Regions from separate parts of the Arthrobacter sp. SLBN-53 genome, predicted to be linked through region 1. Evidence: predicted binding sites of a transcription regulator. Region 1 holds the regulator's gene; the other holds the start of a gene.
The links. The regulator HspR, encoded in region 1, represses chaperone genes until heat shock. The targets are predictions, from matches to a motif close to AAGTTGAGTCNNNNNGACTCAACTT.
Positions count from the first base shown of each region.

Region 1 (7,415 bases):
TCAGGAGAGAAACCCTCATGAGCACTTCACACACCGCACGGGCGGCTGCAGTCACCCCCACCGACGATGCCGCCGTCGGCTCGGCAATGTGGTTGACCGGCACTGTCGCCCTCGCGCTGATCGCGTACTACTTCCTCGGCTACGACCAGGGCGCGGTCTCGGTCTTCGGGTCGGACACCCATGTGCACGAGTTCCTGCACGACGCCCGCCATCTGCTCGGCTTCCCCTGCCACTGAGAGGGTTCCGACAATGGAAAAGAGACTCATCGGGCTGGGACTCGGCGCCGGCGCCCTCGCCGGCATCGCGACCTTCGGCTTCACCCGGGTGAAGATCGCCCCGCTCATCGATGTGGCGATCGGTATGGAGGGCGTTCACACGCACACGCACGGGCCTGCCGCGGAGGCGCACGAACACGAGCCCGAGGTGTTCAGCAGGGCAGTCCAGGAGAATATCGGTGCCGCCGTCGGCTCGGTGATGTTCGCGGTCATCATGGGCGCGCTGTTCGCCGTCGCACTCGCTGTGCTGCTGAACATGCTGCGCAACCGGCGCATGCCTGCCGATCCGCGCACCGTGGCGGCACTTGGTGCCGCGGGGGCGTTCTGCGTCGTCTCGGCGGTGCCGCTGCTCACCTATCCGGCGAGCCCACCCGGCGTCGGCGACGACGCCACCGTGGGCGCCAGGACCACCGCCTACCTTGTCATGATCGCCGGATCTGTCGCCATCGCCTGTGCGGCGCTGACGGTGGGGCTCGCGCTGCGCACACGCATCGGGGGCTGGCCGTCGGCAGTGGCGGCCACGGCCGGATATCTGGTGGCGGTGCCACTTGTCGCGTCGGTCCTGCCGTCGTTCGACGAGACACCGCACGGCTTCCCCGCCGACGTCCTCGCCGACTTCCGGCTCGCGTCGCTGACCAACCAGGCACTGCTGTGGTTGGTCATCGGATCCACATTCGCCTGCCTGTTGCCACGCGCGCTGCGCACCGTCACCCCAGAGGAGTACCTGCGTGCCCATCGTTGAGTTCACCCCGACCCCCGATCAGTACGTATGGACGTTCGGGGGCGCCGATCCGATCATGGAGGTGGCGCCGGGGACGGTGCTGAAACTGTGGACCGAGGATGCCTTCGCGGGCCGAGTGACGTCGAGCTCGGACAAACCGAGTGAGGTGCTCAACCCCAAAGAGCTCAATCCACAGACCGGGCCGTTCTACGTCACCGGAGCCGAACCCGGTGACACATTGGCGTTGCACATCGTGACACTGGAGCCGGCGCGTGATTGGGCGGCATCGACCACCATTCCGCTGTTCGGGGCACTCACCGGCACCGACCGGACCGCGGGCCTGCAGCCTGCGCTACCCGAGAAGACCTGGATCTACCAGATCGATCGAGCGCGATCGACCGCCGTGTTCGCCGCGCACGAAACCGATTTCACCCTGACCGTCCCGCTGGCTCCGATGCTCGGCACCGTCGGGGTGGCCCCCGCGCTGCGGGAGGTACGAACCACGTTGGTACCGGACTACTTCGGCGGCAACATGGACACACCCGAGCTGCGCGCCGGCACGACGGTATACCTCGGGGTGAATGTGGAAGGTGCGCTGTTCTCGGTGGGCGACGGCCACTACCGGCAGGGCGAAGGGGAAACCTGCGGCACCGCGCTGGAGGGCGCGATGAACGTCACGGTGCTCGTGGAACTGATCAAGGGCGGCGCACCCGCGTGGCCGCGCCTGGAACACGACGACGCCCTGCTGACCGTCGGATCGGCCCGCCCACTGGAAGATGCCTGGCGCTGCTCGCAGGTGGAGATGGTCCGTTGGCTCACCGAACTGTATGACCTCTCCACCATGGATGCCTACCAGCTGTGTTCTCAGCTGTGCCTTTCACCGCTGGCCAACGTCGTCGACGTGAACTACAGCGCGGTCACGAAGATTCACAAATCGCTGCTGCCGCAATCTGATCCGTACAGCGGCACGCATGCCCGCATGCGTGCCGCTGCCGGTCAGCTCGACTGACGCTTCCCGCGGGGCTGCCACAGCACCAACGCGGTGCTGGGTTTGCGCAACCGGTCGACCTCAGCGGTCAGCTCGGCAACCCGGCTCTGCAGCGCCTCGACCTGATTGGTCAGTTCGATGATCCGTTTGATACCGGCCAGGTTGACGCCCTCGTCCTGGGAGAGCCGTTGCACCTCACGGAGCAGGTCGACGTCGTGCTGTGAATAACGGCGACCTCCTCCGGAGCTGCGCTGCGGTTTGACCAGCCCGAGCCGGTCATAGGTGCGCAAGGTCTGCGCGTGCATACCGGCCAGTTCGGCGGCCACCGAGATCAGGAAGGTCCGGGCGTCCTCTTGGCGGCTCATGACAGGTTTCCTGCCCAACCCGCCCTTGGGTCGAATCCGGTGGCCCGCTCGGCCTTTGCGTAGTTCTCCAGCGCCTCGGCCGCCTCACCCTCCAGATTGGGCGGCACGGCGACCTTCACGGTGACCAGCAGGTCGCCGTGACCGCCGGAGCGTTTGGGCACCCCGCGTCCACGCACCCGCAGGATCCGGCCGTCGGAGGTGCCCTTTGGCACCCGAACCCCGACCTTTCCCTCCAAGGTGGGCACCGAAAGTGTTGTCCCCAACGCCAATTCATGAAAGGCAACCGGGACGGTGACGGTCAGGTCGTCACCATCGCGACCGAACACCTTGTCGGCGCGGACGTGCACGGTGACGTAGAGATCACCCGACGGGGCGCCACGCAGACCCGCTTCACCCTGACCGGCCAGCCTGATTCGCTGCCCGTCCTCGACGCCCGGTGGGATCCGGACGTTGATGGTGCGGGTCCTGGTGGTCACCCCGGTGCCCTTGCACTCGTCACACGGGTGCTCGATGATCGACCCGCTGCCACGGCACTCGGTGCACGGCTCGGAAAAGCCGAACGCACCCTGGTTGCGGTTGACCACCCCTGCACCGTTACAGCCGGGGCACACCTTCGGGCTGGTGCCCGGACGCGCGCCGCTGCCATGGCAATTGGTGCACGGAGCCGGGCTGGTGAGCCGCAGCGGCATCGCCACGCCCTTGGTGGCCTCCAGGAACGAGAGCTCGGTCTCGGTCTCCAGATCGTTACCGCGCCGGGGGCGGCTCGGCCGGGGCTGTTGAGCACCCCGGCCGAACAACCCGCCGAACAGATCACCGATGTTGGCACCGCCGGCCTGACCGGCCTGGTCGAACAGGTCACCCAGGTTGAATTCCACTCCGTCCCCGGAGAACCCGCCGAAGCCACCACCGGCACTGCCGGGTCGGCGGCCGAAACCGCCGCTGGCGAACAGCCGACGGGTCTCGTCGTACTCTTTGCGCTTGGCGTCGTCGGTCAGGACTTCCTTGGCTTCGGAGGCGGCCTTGTAGCGCTCCTCGGCGGCGGAGTCACCGGGATTACGGTCCGGGTGGTTCTCGGCCAGGATCTTGCGGGCGGCCCGCTTGATCTCGTCCTTGCCGGCGTCAGAGGTGACACCGAGCTCCTTGTAGAAGTCCTTCTCGACCCATTCACGTTGGGCCATCCGTCACCTCCTTCGCTGGCTAGTCTTCTGATTGTGCAGGTTGTGCATTGCCGGAGTCAGCATTCTCGACCGTGTCGACCACTCCGACCATTGCGTGGCGTACCACCACGTCACCGACCTTGTACCCACGACGCATGACGGTGCCGACCACCGGGGCCGACCCGTCACCCTCGTGCTGGACCGCTTCGTGCAGCGACGGGTCGAAGGCATCACCCTCGGCACCGAAGCTGCTCAATCCGAGTCCTTCCAAGGTGGTGACCAGCTTCTCCGAAACCGCCTTGAGCGGACCGGATTCCAGGTCACCGTGGCTGCGGGCGCGTTCCAGATCGTCGAGAATGCCCAGCAGCTGGGTGATCACGCCGGCCTTGGCCCGATCGGCGGTGACCTGCTGATCGCGCAACGCCCGCTTGCGGTAGTTGGCGAACTCGGCCTGCACCCGTTGCAGATCGGCGGTCAGTTCGGCGACCTTCTCGTCGGCGGCTCCGGGAGCACCGCCGGGCTCGGCGGGCGCCGAGCCCTCAGGATTGCCCTGAGGGTTCGGCTCCTGCTCGCGAACTTCGCCGGTGTCCGGATCGATACGCCGCTTGTCGGTGATGGTCACCGGCCCTTCGTGCGAATCGGCTACGCCCGATGCTCTTCCGCGGGCGTCATCGCCGCTCACTTGCGCTCCTGGTCATCCTCGACAACCTCGGCGTCCACGACGTTGTCATCGGCTTGCTGGGAACCCGCATCGCCGCCGGCACCCTGCTCGGCCTGGGTGGCCTCGTAGATGGCCTGACCCAATGCCTGGCTTTCGGTGCCCAGCTTCTCCATCGCGGCCTTGATGGCCGCGATATCGGTACCGGCGAGTGCGGTCTTGGCCTCCGCGATGGCGGAGTCGACCTTGGCCAGGGTGTCCTCGGGAACCTTGGATCCGCCCTCGGCGCTGCGCTGCTCGGCGACGAACTTCTCCGTCTGGTAGACCAGCGACTCGGCCTGGTTGCGGACGTCGGCCTCCTCGCGACGCTGACGGTCCTCGTCGGCGTGCGCCTCGGCATCCTTGATCATCCGGTCGATCTCCTCCTTGGAAAGGCCGGAGCCCTCCTGGATCTTGATCGTGTTCTCCTTGCCGGTGCCCTTGTCCTTGGCCGTGACGTGCACGATGCCGTTGGCGTCGATGTCGAAGGTGACCTCGATCTGCGGCACGCCGCGCGGGGCCGGCGGGATACCGGTCAGCTCGAAGGAGCCGAGCAGCTTGTTGTGCGAGGCGATCTCGCGCTCACCCTGGAACACCTGGATCTGCACCGAGGGCTGATTGTCATCGGCCGTGGTGAAGGTCTCGCTGCGCTTGGTCGGGATGGTGGTGTTGCGCTCGATCAGCTTGGTCATCACGCCACCCTTGGTTTCGATACCGAGGGACAGCGGGGTGACGTCAAGCAGCAGAACGTCTTTCACCTCACCCTTGAGCACGCCGGCCTGCAGGGCTGCACCCGCGGCGACAACCTCGTCGGGGTTGACACCCTTGTTGGGCTCCTTGCCGCCGGTGAGTTCCTTGACCAGGTCGGTGACCGCGGGCATCCGGGTGGAACCACCCACCAGCACGACATGGTCGATCTCGCCGACCGAGATGCCGGCATCCTTGATCACCTGCTGGAACGGCGCACGGGTGCGGTCCAGCAGATCCTGGGTGATGCGCTGGAACTCGGCGCGGGTGAGCTGCTCGTCGAGGAACAGCGGGTTCTTGTCGGCGTCGACGGTGATGTAGGGCAGGTTGATCGACGTGCTCTGTCCGGAGCTCAGCTCGATCTTGGCCTTCTCGGCGGCTTCCCGCAGCCGCTGCATGGCCATCTTGTCCTTGGTCAGGTCGATGCCACTGGTGCTCTTGAACTTGTCGACCAGCCATTCGACGATCCGGTCATCCCAGTCGTCGCCACCGAGGTGGTTGTCACCGGAGGTGGCGCGCACCTCGACGACACCGTCACCGATCTCCAGCAGGGACACGTCGAACGTGCCGCCGCCGAGGTCGAAGACCAGGATGGTCTGTTCCTTCTGACCCTTGTCCAGACCGTAGGCCAGGGCGGCCGCGGTGGGCTCGTTGACGATGCGCAGGACGTTGAGGCCGGCGATCTGGCCGGCTTCCTTGGTGGCCTGCCGCTCGGCGTCGTTGAAGTACGCGGGCACCGTGATGACGGCATCGGTGATGTCCTCACCGAGGTAGGCCTCGGCGTCGCGCTTGAGCTTCTGCAGCGTGCGCGCGCTGATCTCCTGCGGGGTGTAGTCCTTGCCGTCGATTTCGACGGTCCAGTCCTTACCCATGTGCCGCTTCACCGAGCGGATGGTGCGGTCGACGTTGGTGACCGCTTGGTTCTTGGCGGGCTGACCGACCAGCACCTCGCCGTTGCGCGCGAACGCGACGACCGACGGGGTGGTCCGGGAGCCCTCTGAGTTGGCGACGACGACCGGGTCGCCACCCTCCAGCACTGCGACGACGGAGTTGGTGGTCCCGAGGTCGATACCGACCGCACGAGCCATAATTCATTGCCTCCTGTTTGGCTTGAATAGGATCTGAGTGAACCTCACTCAAGCCTGCACCCGACCGGTTCGCCCTGTCAAGTAGAAGTTGAGCCTGATTCACTCAAGTTGTTGTCGAACTGGTCAACGTCACCGTCGCCGCGATTTGTTCCCGGACCCGCCCACCTCGCCGAAAGTGACGCAGAGGTCGTTGCGGACGCGTCCCGACCAGCCGAAACGTCACTCTCGACAGTCGGAGAGGAACTCACGCAACACGCGGAGGAACTCGGCGGGTTGGTCGTAGGTGACGATGTGCCCCGCCGCGGCGATGGTCACCAGTCGAGAATCCGGCGTCCGGGCATGCGCCGCGTCCAGCACGTCGGCGCCGACCAATGGATCGTTCGCGCCGCGAATCCACAGCGTCGGGACGGCCAGGCGGTGCAGCTCGGGAGTCAGATACACCCGCATCGTCCGCGGCCCGTAGGCCTGGACCTGCCAGTCGTCGAGTGCACGCTCGCCATGACGGTTCTTGGCCCGGGCCTCCTCGACGGCGGAATCGACGATGCGGTCGAAGCCCGGGGTATCCGCACCCGCGGTCAGGGTGGCCGCCAGCGACGACCGGACCAGTCCGGGAAACCTGGCCAGCAGCCAGCTGGTCGCCCGCAGCAATCCCGGCGTCCGGATGCCCACCCAGGTGAGGAATTGGTAGGGGCGGACGGCGTCGAGCCCGCCCGGACCGATCGCAACCAGGGCATCGAGGCGGTCGGGATGCTCGAGCGCGAACCCGGTGGCCACCCCGCCGCCCAGCGACAGACCGATCAACCCCACCCGATCCAGCCCGAGCTCATCGAGCAGCTCACCCATGAACCGGCGGTAGAACCGGTCGTCGAGGGTGCCGCGCCACGGTCGGCTGCCGCCATGTCGCGGCAGGTCGACGACGTACACGCGATGGTCGCGGGCCAGGTCGGCGATGACGTCGTGCCAGACACCCAGCCCGGTGTCGAGCATTGCTCCGTGCAGCAGCACCAGCGCCGGGCCCGCGTCACCGGCCAGGTACACCCGCACCGGTCCGCCGTCGACCGTGATGTCGACATGCCTCATCCAGATCGCCTCCGATTGACGTTCGGGCCGCCATCCCATCGCATCACCGCGGCTACCGATCCCGTTTCGCGATGGCACCTGCCCACGGATATCTTCGCAGCCGGTAACCTGCGGTATCCGTTGCGCGCAATTGGGGGTTCGATCACAGGTGAGAGAGCAGATTCCGCATCACGACCCGGTCCGGGTACCGGTCGACGTGCCGCCTGCACACGTGATCGACAGCGAACCCGAGCCGCCGGAGATCCCCGAACTTCCCGAGCCTGACGAGCCGGCCCAGCCTTCCGAGGGCGTGGTCAC
Region 1 covers NZ_VFNN01000001.1:3,393,256-3,400,670, reverse strand. Annotated here, with positions in the region: gene FBY28_RS16220 (CbtB domain-containing protein) at 18-236, shown strand; gene FBY28_RS16215 (CbtA family protein) at 250-1,017, shown strand; gene FBY28_RS16210 (acetamidase/formamidase family protein) at 1,004-2,005, shown strand; gene FBY28_RS16205 (heat shock protein transcriptional repressor HspR) at 1,993-2,349, opposite strand; gene dnaJ (molecular chaperone DnaJ) at 2,346-3,527, opposite strand; gene grpE (nucleotide exchange factor GrpE) at 3,547-4,188, opposite strand; gene dnaK (molecular chaperone DnaK) at 4,185-6,038, opposite strand; gene FBY28_RS16185 (alpha/beta fold hydrolase) at 6,258-7,118, opposite strand; gene FBY28_RS16180 (Abi-alpha family protein) at 7,267-7,415, shown strand, end outside.

Region 2 (7,415 bases), 230 kb from region 1:
TCGGCGCTTGATCTCCTCGGCCGGCATACGCGATGCGATGTCGAGGTACACCCCGCCGTGCGGGGTTCCGCGGCCCGCCTTGACCTCTTCGTTGATGGCGCGGGCCACCTCGTCGCGGGGGAGCAGATCAGGGGTGCGGCGCGCGGAGTCGTTGTCCTTGAGCCACTGGTCGGCTTCCTCTTCGGTCTCGGCGTACTGGCCCTTGAACACGTCGGGGATGTAGTCGAACATGAAGCGCTTGCCCTCGGAGTTCTTCAGCACTCCGCCGTCACCACGCACACCCTCGGTGACCAGGATGCCCTTCACCGACAGCGGCCAGACCATCCCGGTGGGGTGGAACTGGATGAACTCCATGTTGATCAGGCCGGATCCCGCTCGCAGCGCCAAAGCGTGACCGTCGCCGGTGTACTCCCAGGAGTTCGACGACACCTTGAAGCTCTTACCGATCCCGCCGGTGGCCAGCACGATCGCGGGCGCCTCGAACAGCACGAACTTGCCGGTCTCGCGGTAATAGCCGAAGGCCCCTGCCACGCGATCGCCGTCTTTGACGATCTCGGTGATCGAACACTCGTGGAACACCCGGATGCGCGCGTCGTAGTCGCCGAGTTCGCGCTTGTCCTCCTGCTGCAGGCTGACGATCTTCTGCTGCAGGGTACGGATGATCTCCAGGCCGGTGCGGTCGCCGACGTGCGCCAACCGCGGGTAGGTGTGGCCGCCGAAGTTACGCTGGCTGATCTTGCCGTCCTTGGTGCGGTCGAACAGTGCCCCATAGGTTTCCAGCTCCCAGACCCGGTCCGGGGCCTCCTGGGCGTGCAGTTCGGCCATCCGCCAGTTGTTCAGGAACTTGCCGCCGCGCATGGTGTCACCGAAGTGCACCTGCCAGGAATCCTTGGTGTTGACATTGCGCATGGCCGCGGCGCAACCGCCCTCGGCCATCACGGTGTGCGCCTTGCCGAACAGCGATTTCGTCACCACGGCTACGCGCAGGCCGCGCTCGCGGGCCTCGATCACCGCGCGTAGTCCAGCCCCGCCGGCACCGATCACGACGACGTCGTAGGTGTGCCGTTCCAGGTCACCCATTGAAAATCCTCACTAATCCGTAATTGAGTTGTCAGCCAACGAATCTCAGGTCGGGGAACCAGCCCGCGGCCAGAGACATGACATAGAAGTCGGTGAACATCAGGGTGCCAAGGGTGATCCACGCGTACAGCTTGTGCCGGGTGTTCAGCTTGCTGATCTGCGTCCACATCCAATACCTGACGGGGTGCTTGGAGAAATGCTTGAGCCGCCCGCCCGCGACATGCCGGCACGAGTGGCAGGACACCGTGTAGGTCCACAGCAGCAGCACGTTGACGACGAGTATCAGATTGCCCAGCCCGAAGCCGAATCCGCCGTCGGGCTTGTGGAAGGCGATGATCGCGTCGTAGGTGTTGATCACCGAGATCAGCACGGCCAGATAGAAGAAGTACCGGTGGGTGTTCTGGATGATCAGCGGGAATCGCGTCTCACCGGTGTACTTGGCGTGCGGTTCGGCGACGGCGCACGCGGTGGGGGACTGCCATACCGAACGGTAGTAGGCGCCACGGTAGTAGTAGCACGTCAGCCGGAACAACAGCAGGAACGGCAGGGACACCGCCGCGTAGGGCAACCACCAGACATCCGGAAGGAACTGGCCGAAGTGGCTGGCCTCGGGCACGCAGCCGGTACTGACGCACGGTGAGTAGAACGGGGTCAGGTACCCGTACTCGGCGACGTAGTAGTTGTTCTGCATGAACGCCCGCACCGTCGCGTAGATGACGAACGCGGCGAAACCGAGATCGGTGATCAGCGGAGACTTCCACCACGCATCGGTGCGTAGCGTGCGCTCCTTGATCCGCGCTCTGGTTGGTGAGAAGACGCCGGTACCTTGAGGATTCGAGGTCGGTGCGCTCACTGATTCCCTCTTCTTCTGTTGTGTCGGGGCTCTTCACCCCTGCGGTCTAGCGGCTGCCGCCGAGACCCTCGTCATCGACACCGCTCCAGAAGTCCCTGGAGTAGTCGTGATCGGGGATGGTGATCTTCTCGGCGGCGCGGGGGTGCGCTGGTGCTCCACGCATCTCCAGTTCCGCGGCATCGATGTCCAACCGGTCGATATCGTTGAGCATGCGTTCGGCGTCGTTGACGATGCGGCGCATCGCGGGGGCGTCGCCATATCGGGCGCGCAGCGATGTGACGCAGCGGCGAAGGTTGCCGATGAGTTCGTGCAGTTCGGCAAGCTCGGTCGTGGTGGACAAGGGTGACCTCCTTGGGCTGAAGGGTGTCAAGGATCACAGTACGCATTCGATGTTAGCCACAACACGCACTTGAGAGTGAGACAGATCACGTCTACATCGCAGAAAGGCTCGGAAATGTCGAACGACGACCTCAAGCAGAAGGCGGCTGCACTGCTGGCGCTGCACCGCCCCGGCGACCCCGCGATCTTGCCGACGGTATGGGACGCCTGGTCGGCAAAGACCGTGGTAGACGCGGGTTTCGCGGCGTTGACCGTGGGCAGCCACCCGGTCGCCAACTCCGTCGGCAAGCCCGACGGGGAGGGGATGAGTTACGACGATCTGGTCACCCGGGTCGCCCAGATCACCGGCGCGGTCGATGTCCCGATCTCGGTGGACATCGAATCCGGCTACGGCGAGTCGGCGGCACGGCTGATCGAGGGGCTGCTGTCGGCGGGCGCGGTCGGACTCAACATCGAGGACACCGTGCATTCCGAGGGTGGCCGCATCCGGTCCGATGACGACCATGCCGCGTTGGTCGGGGACCTGCGCAAGGCCGCCGACGCCGCCGGCGTACACGTCGTCATCAATGCGCGCACCGATCTGTTCCTGCGGCAGGTCGGTGACGAGGCCGACCGGTTCGACCGCGCGGTGCACAAGCTCAGGCTGGCCGCCGACGCGGGGGCGGACAGTCTGTATCCGGTGGGGCGTCACGATGACGACACCTATCGTCGCCTCGTCGAGGCGTTACCGCTGCCGGTCAACGCGATCGCGCTGCCGGGCCAGGACGACCCGGCGCGGTTCGGGCCACTGGGTGTGGGCAGGATCAGCTTCGGGCCGTTCCTGCAGGGCGCGCTGACGAGCCGCATCACCGAGCTCGTCAACCCCTGGAAGTAGGTCCTGCCCGACAGAGATGGAACACGGCGAGGCCCCGCGACATCTCGCGGGGCCTCGTTTCGTGCCGCCTACTTGGCGGTGATGGTGATGCGCTGGGGCTCGGTACCGGCGTACACGCCGGCCACCCGGACGGTCAGCACCCCCGCCTCGTAGGAGGCGGCGACGGCCTCGCCGGTGACCTGCGCGGGCACCTTGAACGACCTGCGGAACGCGCCGTAGCGGACCTCGGAAAGGGTGCGGCCCTCGGAATGCTCGTCGCGACGCTCTCCGTGGATCACCAGTTGTCCGCGGTCGAGTTCGACGTGCACGTCCTCGCTGACGGCCTCGGTGCTGAAGCCGGGCAGTTCGAGGCGGACGACGGCGTCGTCACCGTCGCGGACCACCTCGGCGGCGGGATGGAAGTCCGCCGAGACCGGTGCGGGGTTGCCGAAGAAATCACGCAGCCAGACGTCGACCGGCGACGCGGGGCGGGTGCGTACGGGGGTGCTGCTCATCGGGATCGTCTCCTGTTCCTTGTGCTGATGGTGTCGGTGACCAGCCCTGCGCCGGCCCTCTTACAAGAGAACTTGAGTCGGTGGCGCTTAAGTTCCAACTGGGCGTTCGCCGTCAGCGAAGCACTCACACGTTCCGCGCCGGACATGTGAGGAAGCCGTGACGGTCACTTCACACGAGGGCACATTGCGGCAATATCGGCTTTCTACCGTCTCCGGTATGAAGGCAGCCAAGCATGTGATCGTGGTCGGACACGGCATGGTCGGACACCGCTTCGTCGAGGCCCTGCGGGCCCGCGACACCGAGGGCGTCTGGCGGATCACGGTGCTCGCCGAGGAGGCCGACGCGGCCTATGACCGCGTCGGTCTGACCGGTTACACCGAGCACTGGGACCGCGCGCAGCTGGCGCTGCCCGGCAATGACTATGCCGGCGACAGCGCCGTGGCGCTGCGGCTTGGCTTGCCCGCCAAGGCCATCGACCGGGAAGCCAAGACGGTGACCACCGTCGACGGGCAGTGCCTGAGCTATGACGCGCTGGTGCTGGCCACCGGCTCGTACGCCTTCGTGCCGCCGGTGCCCGGGCATGACCTGCCACACTGTCACGTCTACCGAACCCTGGACGACCTGGATGCCATCCGCGCGGGTTCGCTCGCCGCGGCGAAGTCGAAGACACCTGTCGGGGTGGTCATCGGCGGCGGGCTGCTCGGGCTGGAGGCGGCCAATGCGTTGCGCGCCTTCGGTTTGCAGACCCACGTGCTGGAGATGTCGCCGCATCTGATGGCCGCGCAGCTCGATCCGGCCGGGGGCGCCCTGCTGAATCGGATGATCCGCAGCCTCGGTATCGAGGTGCACACCGGTGTCGGCACCGAGACCATCGCGCCGGCGCAGCGCAACAAGCCACTGCGCAAGTCCCAGGACGACGATGCCGTGCGCCTCACCCTCAACGACGGCACCAGCATCGACGCCGGCGTCGTCGTCTTCGCCGCCGGCGTGCGCCCCCGCGACGAACTGGCGCGCGCCGCCGGCCTGGACATCGCCCAGCGTGGCGGTGTGATGACCGACCGTGCTTGTGTGACAAGTGATCCCGATATCTACGCTATCGGCGAGGTCGCCGCCATCGATGGCCGCTGCTACGGTCTGGTCGGCCCGGGTTACACCAGCGCCGAGGTGGTCGCAGATCGGTTGTTGGGCGGCGCCGCCGAATTCGGCGAGGCCGACATGTCGACCAAGCTCAAGCTGCTCGGCGTGGACGTCGCCAGCTTCGGTGACGCGCAGGGCCGCACACCCAACAGCCTCGATGTCGTCGTCAACGATCCGGTGAAGCAGACCTACGCCAAGCTGGTGCTCTCCGATGACGCCAAAACCCTGCTGGGCGGGATCCTGGTCGGCGATGCCTCCTCCTATGGGGTGCTGCGCCCGATGGTGGCCAGTGAACTGCCCGGCGACCCGCTGTCGTTGATCGCACCTGCAGGCGACGGCGGTGCGGGTGCACTGGGAATCGGCGCGCTGCCGGATATCGCGCAGATCTGCTCCTGCAACAACGTCACCAAGGGCGATCTGAAGGAGGCCATCTGCGGTGGTTGCACCGATGTCGCCGGTCTGAAGAAGTGCACGTTGGCCGGCACGTCCTGTGGCTCCTGCGTGCCGCTGCTCAAACAGCTGTTGGAGGCCGAGGGCGTCGAGCAGTCCAAGGCTCTCTGTGAGCACTTCAGCCATTCCCGCGCCGAGATGTTCGAACTCATCCGGGCGACCGAGATCCGCACGTTCTCCGGATTGATCGAGAAGTACGGCACCGGAAAGGGCTGCGATATATGCAAGCCCACCGTCGCCTCGATTCTCGCGTCCACCAGCTCCGACCATGTGCTCGACGGCGAGCAGGCGTCACTACAGGACTCCAACGACCATTTCCTGGCGAACATCCAGAAGAACGGCAGCTACTCGGTGGTGCCGAGATCACCCGGTGGTGAGATCACCCCCGAGCAGCTGATCCTGATCGGCGAGATCGCCAGGGACTTCGACCTGTACACGAAGATCACCGGCGGCCAGCGCATCGACATGTTCGGTGCCCGGGTGGACCAGCTGCCCGAGATCTGGCGGCGTCTGGTCGAGGGTGGCATGGAGTCCGGGCACGCGTACGGTAAGTCGCTGCGCACCGTCAAGAGTTGTGTCGGCAGCACCTGGTGCCGCTACGGGCAACAGGATTCGGTCGATATGGCCGTCGAGATCGAGAAGCGCTACCGTGGTCTGCGCGCACCGCACAAGATCAAGATGGCGGTCTCCGGATGTGCCCGAGAATGCGCCGAGGCGCAGAGCAAGGACGTCGGCATCATCGCCACCGAGCAGGGCTGGAATCTGTATGTGTGTGGTAATGGCGGGATGTCGCCCCGGCACGCCCAGCTGCTCGCCGGCGATCTCGACGACGAGACGCTGATCCGCTACATCGACCGGTTCCTGATGTACTACATCCGCACCGCCGATCGGCTGCAGCGGACCGCACCGTGGCTGGAGGCGCTCGACGGCGGACTGGATCACGTCCGCGACGTCGTCTGCAACGACTCCCTCGGCCTGGCCGCCGAGTTCGAGGAGGCGATGGCCCGGCACGTGGCCGGCTACGCCTGCGAATGGAAGGGCGTCCTGGACGATCCGGAAAAGCTCTCGCGCTTCGTGTCCTTCGTCAACGCCCCCGAGGTGGCCGACCCGACCATCGAGTTCACCGAGTCCTCGGGACGCAAGGTGCCCGTCGCCATCGGTATGCCGAAGTTCACGCCGCAGGAGGACGCGAAATGACCATCACCGATGATCTCAAAGAAATTGCCGCCGAGAAGAATACGGACTGGACGACGGCATGCCCACTGAACCGGTTGCTGCCCAACAGGGGCGCGGGGGTCTTGCTGCCCGGCGGTGTGCAGGTAGCCCTGTTCCGCCTCGACGACGGATCGCTGCACGCAGTGGGCAACATCGACCCGTTCTCCGGCGCGGCGGTGATGTCGCGTGGCATCGTGGGGGACCGGGCCGGTCGGGCCTGCGTACAGACGCCGATCAAGAAGCAGGCCTTCGCCCTGGATGACGGCGTCTGCCTTGATGATCCGGCGGTATCGCTGCCGGTCTACCGGACCAGGGTCACGCCGGACGGTCTTGTGCAGATCGCTGCGTGACGGCGGCCGCCCACTGGGCGTCGCGGCCGGGGCCAGGATGGCGTACCACGTCACCGCGGCGCTGCAGCACGGTCAGGTTGCGATATACCGACTCGATGACGGCGGTTGAATTTCCCTGCCGCAGAACGTAATCGCGCAACTCCGCCGTCGTCATGGGTCGGTCTTCCTGCTGCAATGCGCTCACCAACTGCGCGCGCAAACGCTCACTCTGCCCCACCGAAGCCATTTGCACGATCTTAGCCGAGCAGGTGGGCCGGACCCGAATCGGCTGGTCAGGCCGCGGCCGACAACCGGACGGCGGCGGCGCGGCGGAAGCGGCTGGCGATCAGCCGGACCATCCCCGGGTGGATGCCCAGCGGGTCGGCAACCAGGTCGGCGCCCGAGTTGCGCAACCGGTCCTGGAACAGCCCGTCGGCCAGCAGATAGGATGCCACCGCGATCCGTCCCCCGCGGCCATGTGCGCGTGCCACCTGCACCGCTTCGGCCACCGTGGGCGCGCCGGTGGCGGCATAACCGAGTTCTACCCGGTCGCCGATCAGGGCGGACAGCATGGCCGCGGTCTGCCGCAGGTCGGACTGTGCGCTGCGATCCGATGTGCCCGCGGCGGCCATGACCACCGAAT
Region 2 covers NZ_VFNN01000001.1:3,165,132-3,172,546, forward strand. Annotated here, with positions in the region: gene FBY28_RS15095 (fumarate reductase/succinate dehydrogenase flavoprotein subunit) at 1-1,080, opposite strand, end outside; gene sdhC (succinate dehydrogenase subunit SdhC) at 1,112-1,933, opposite strand; gene FBY28_RS15105 (Rv0250c family protein) at 1,980-2,273, opposite strand; gene FBY28_RS15110 (isocitrate lyase/PEP mutase family protein) at 2,388-3,146, shown strand; gene FBY28_RS15115 (Hsp20/alpha crystallin family protein) at 3,215-3,640, opposite strand; gene nirB (nitrite reductase large subunit NirB) at 3,858-6,425, shown strand; gene nirD (nitrite reductase small subunit NirD) at 6,422-6,793, shown strand; gene FBY28_RS15130 (Fur family transcriptional regulator) at 6,759-7,019, opposite strand; gene FBY28_RS15135 (sirohydrochlorin chelatase) at 7,066-7,415, opposite strand, start outside.
Region 2: FBY28_RS15115 (Hsp20/alpha crystallin family protein) is a predicted target of HspR. The motif match lies at 3,710-3,734, and genes of this name have one in related genera.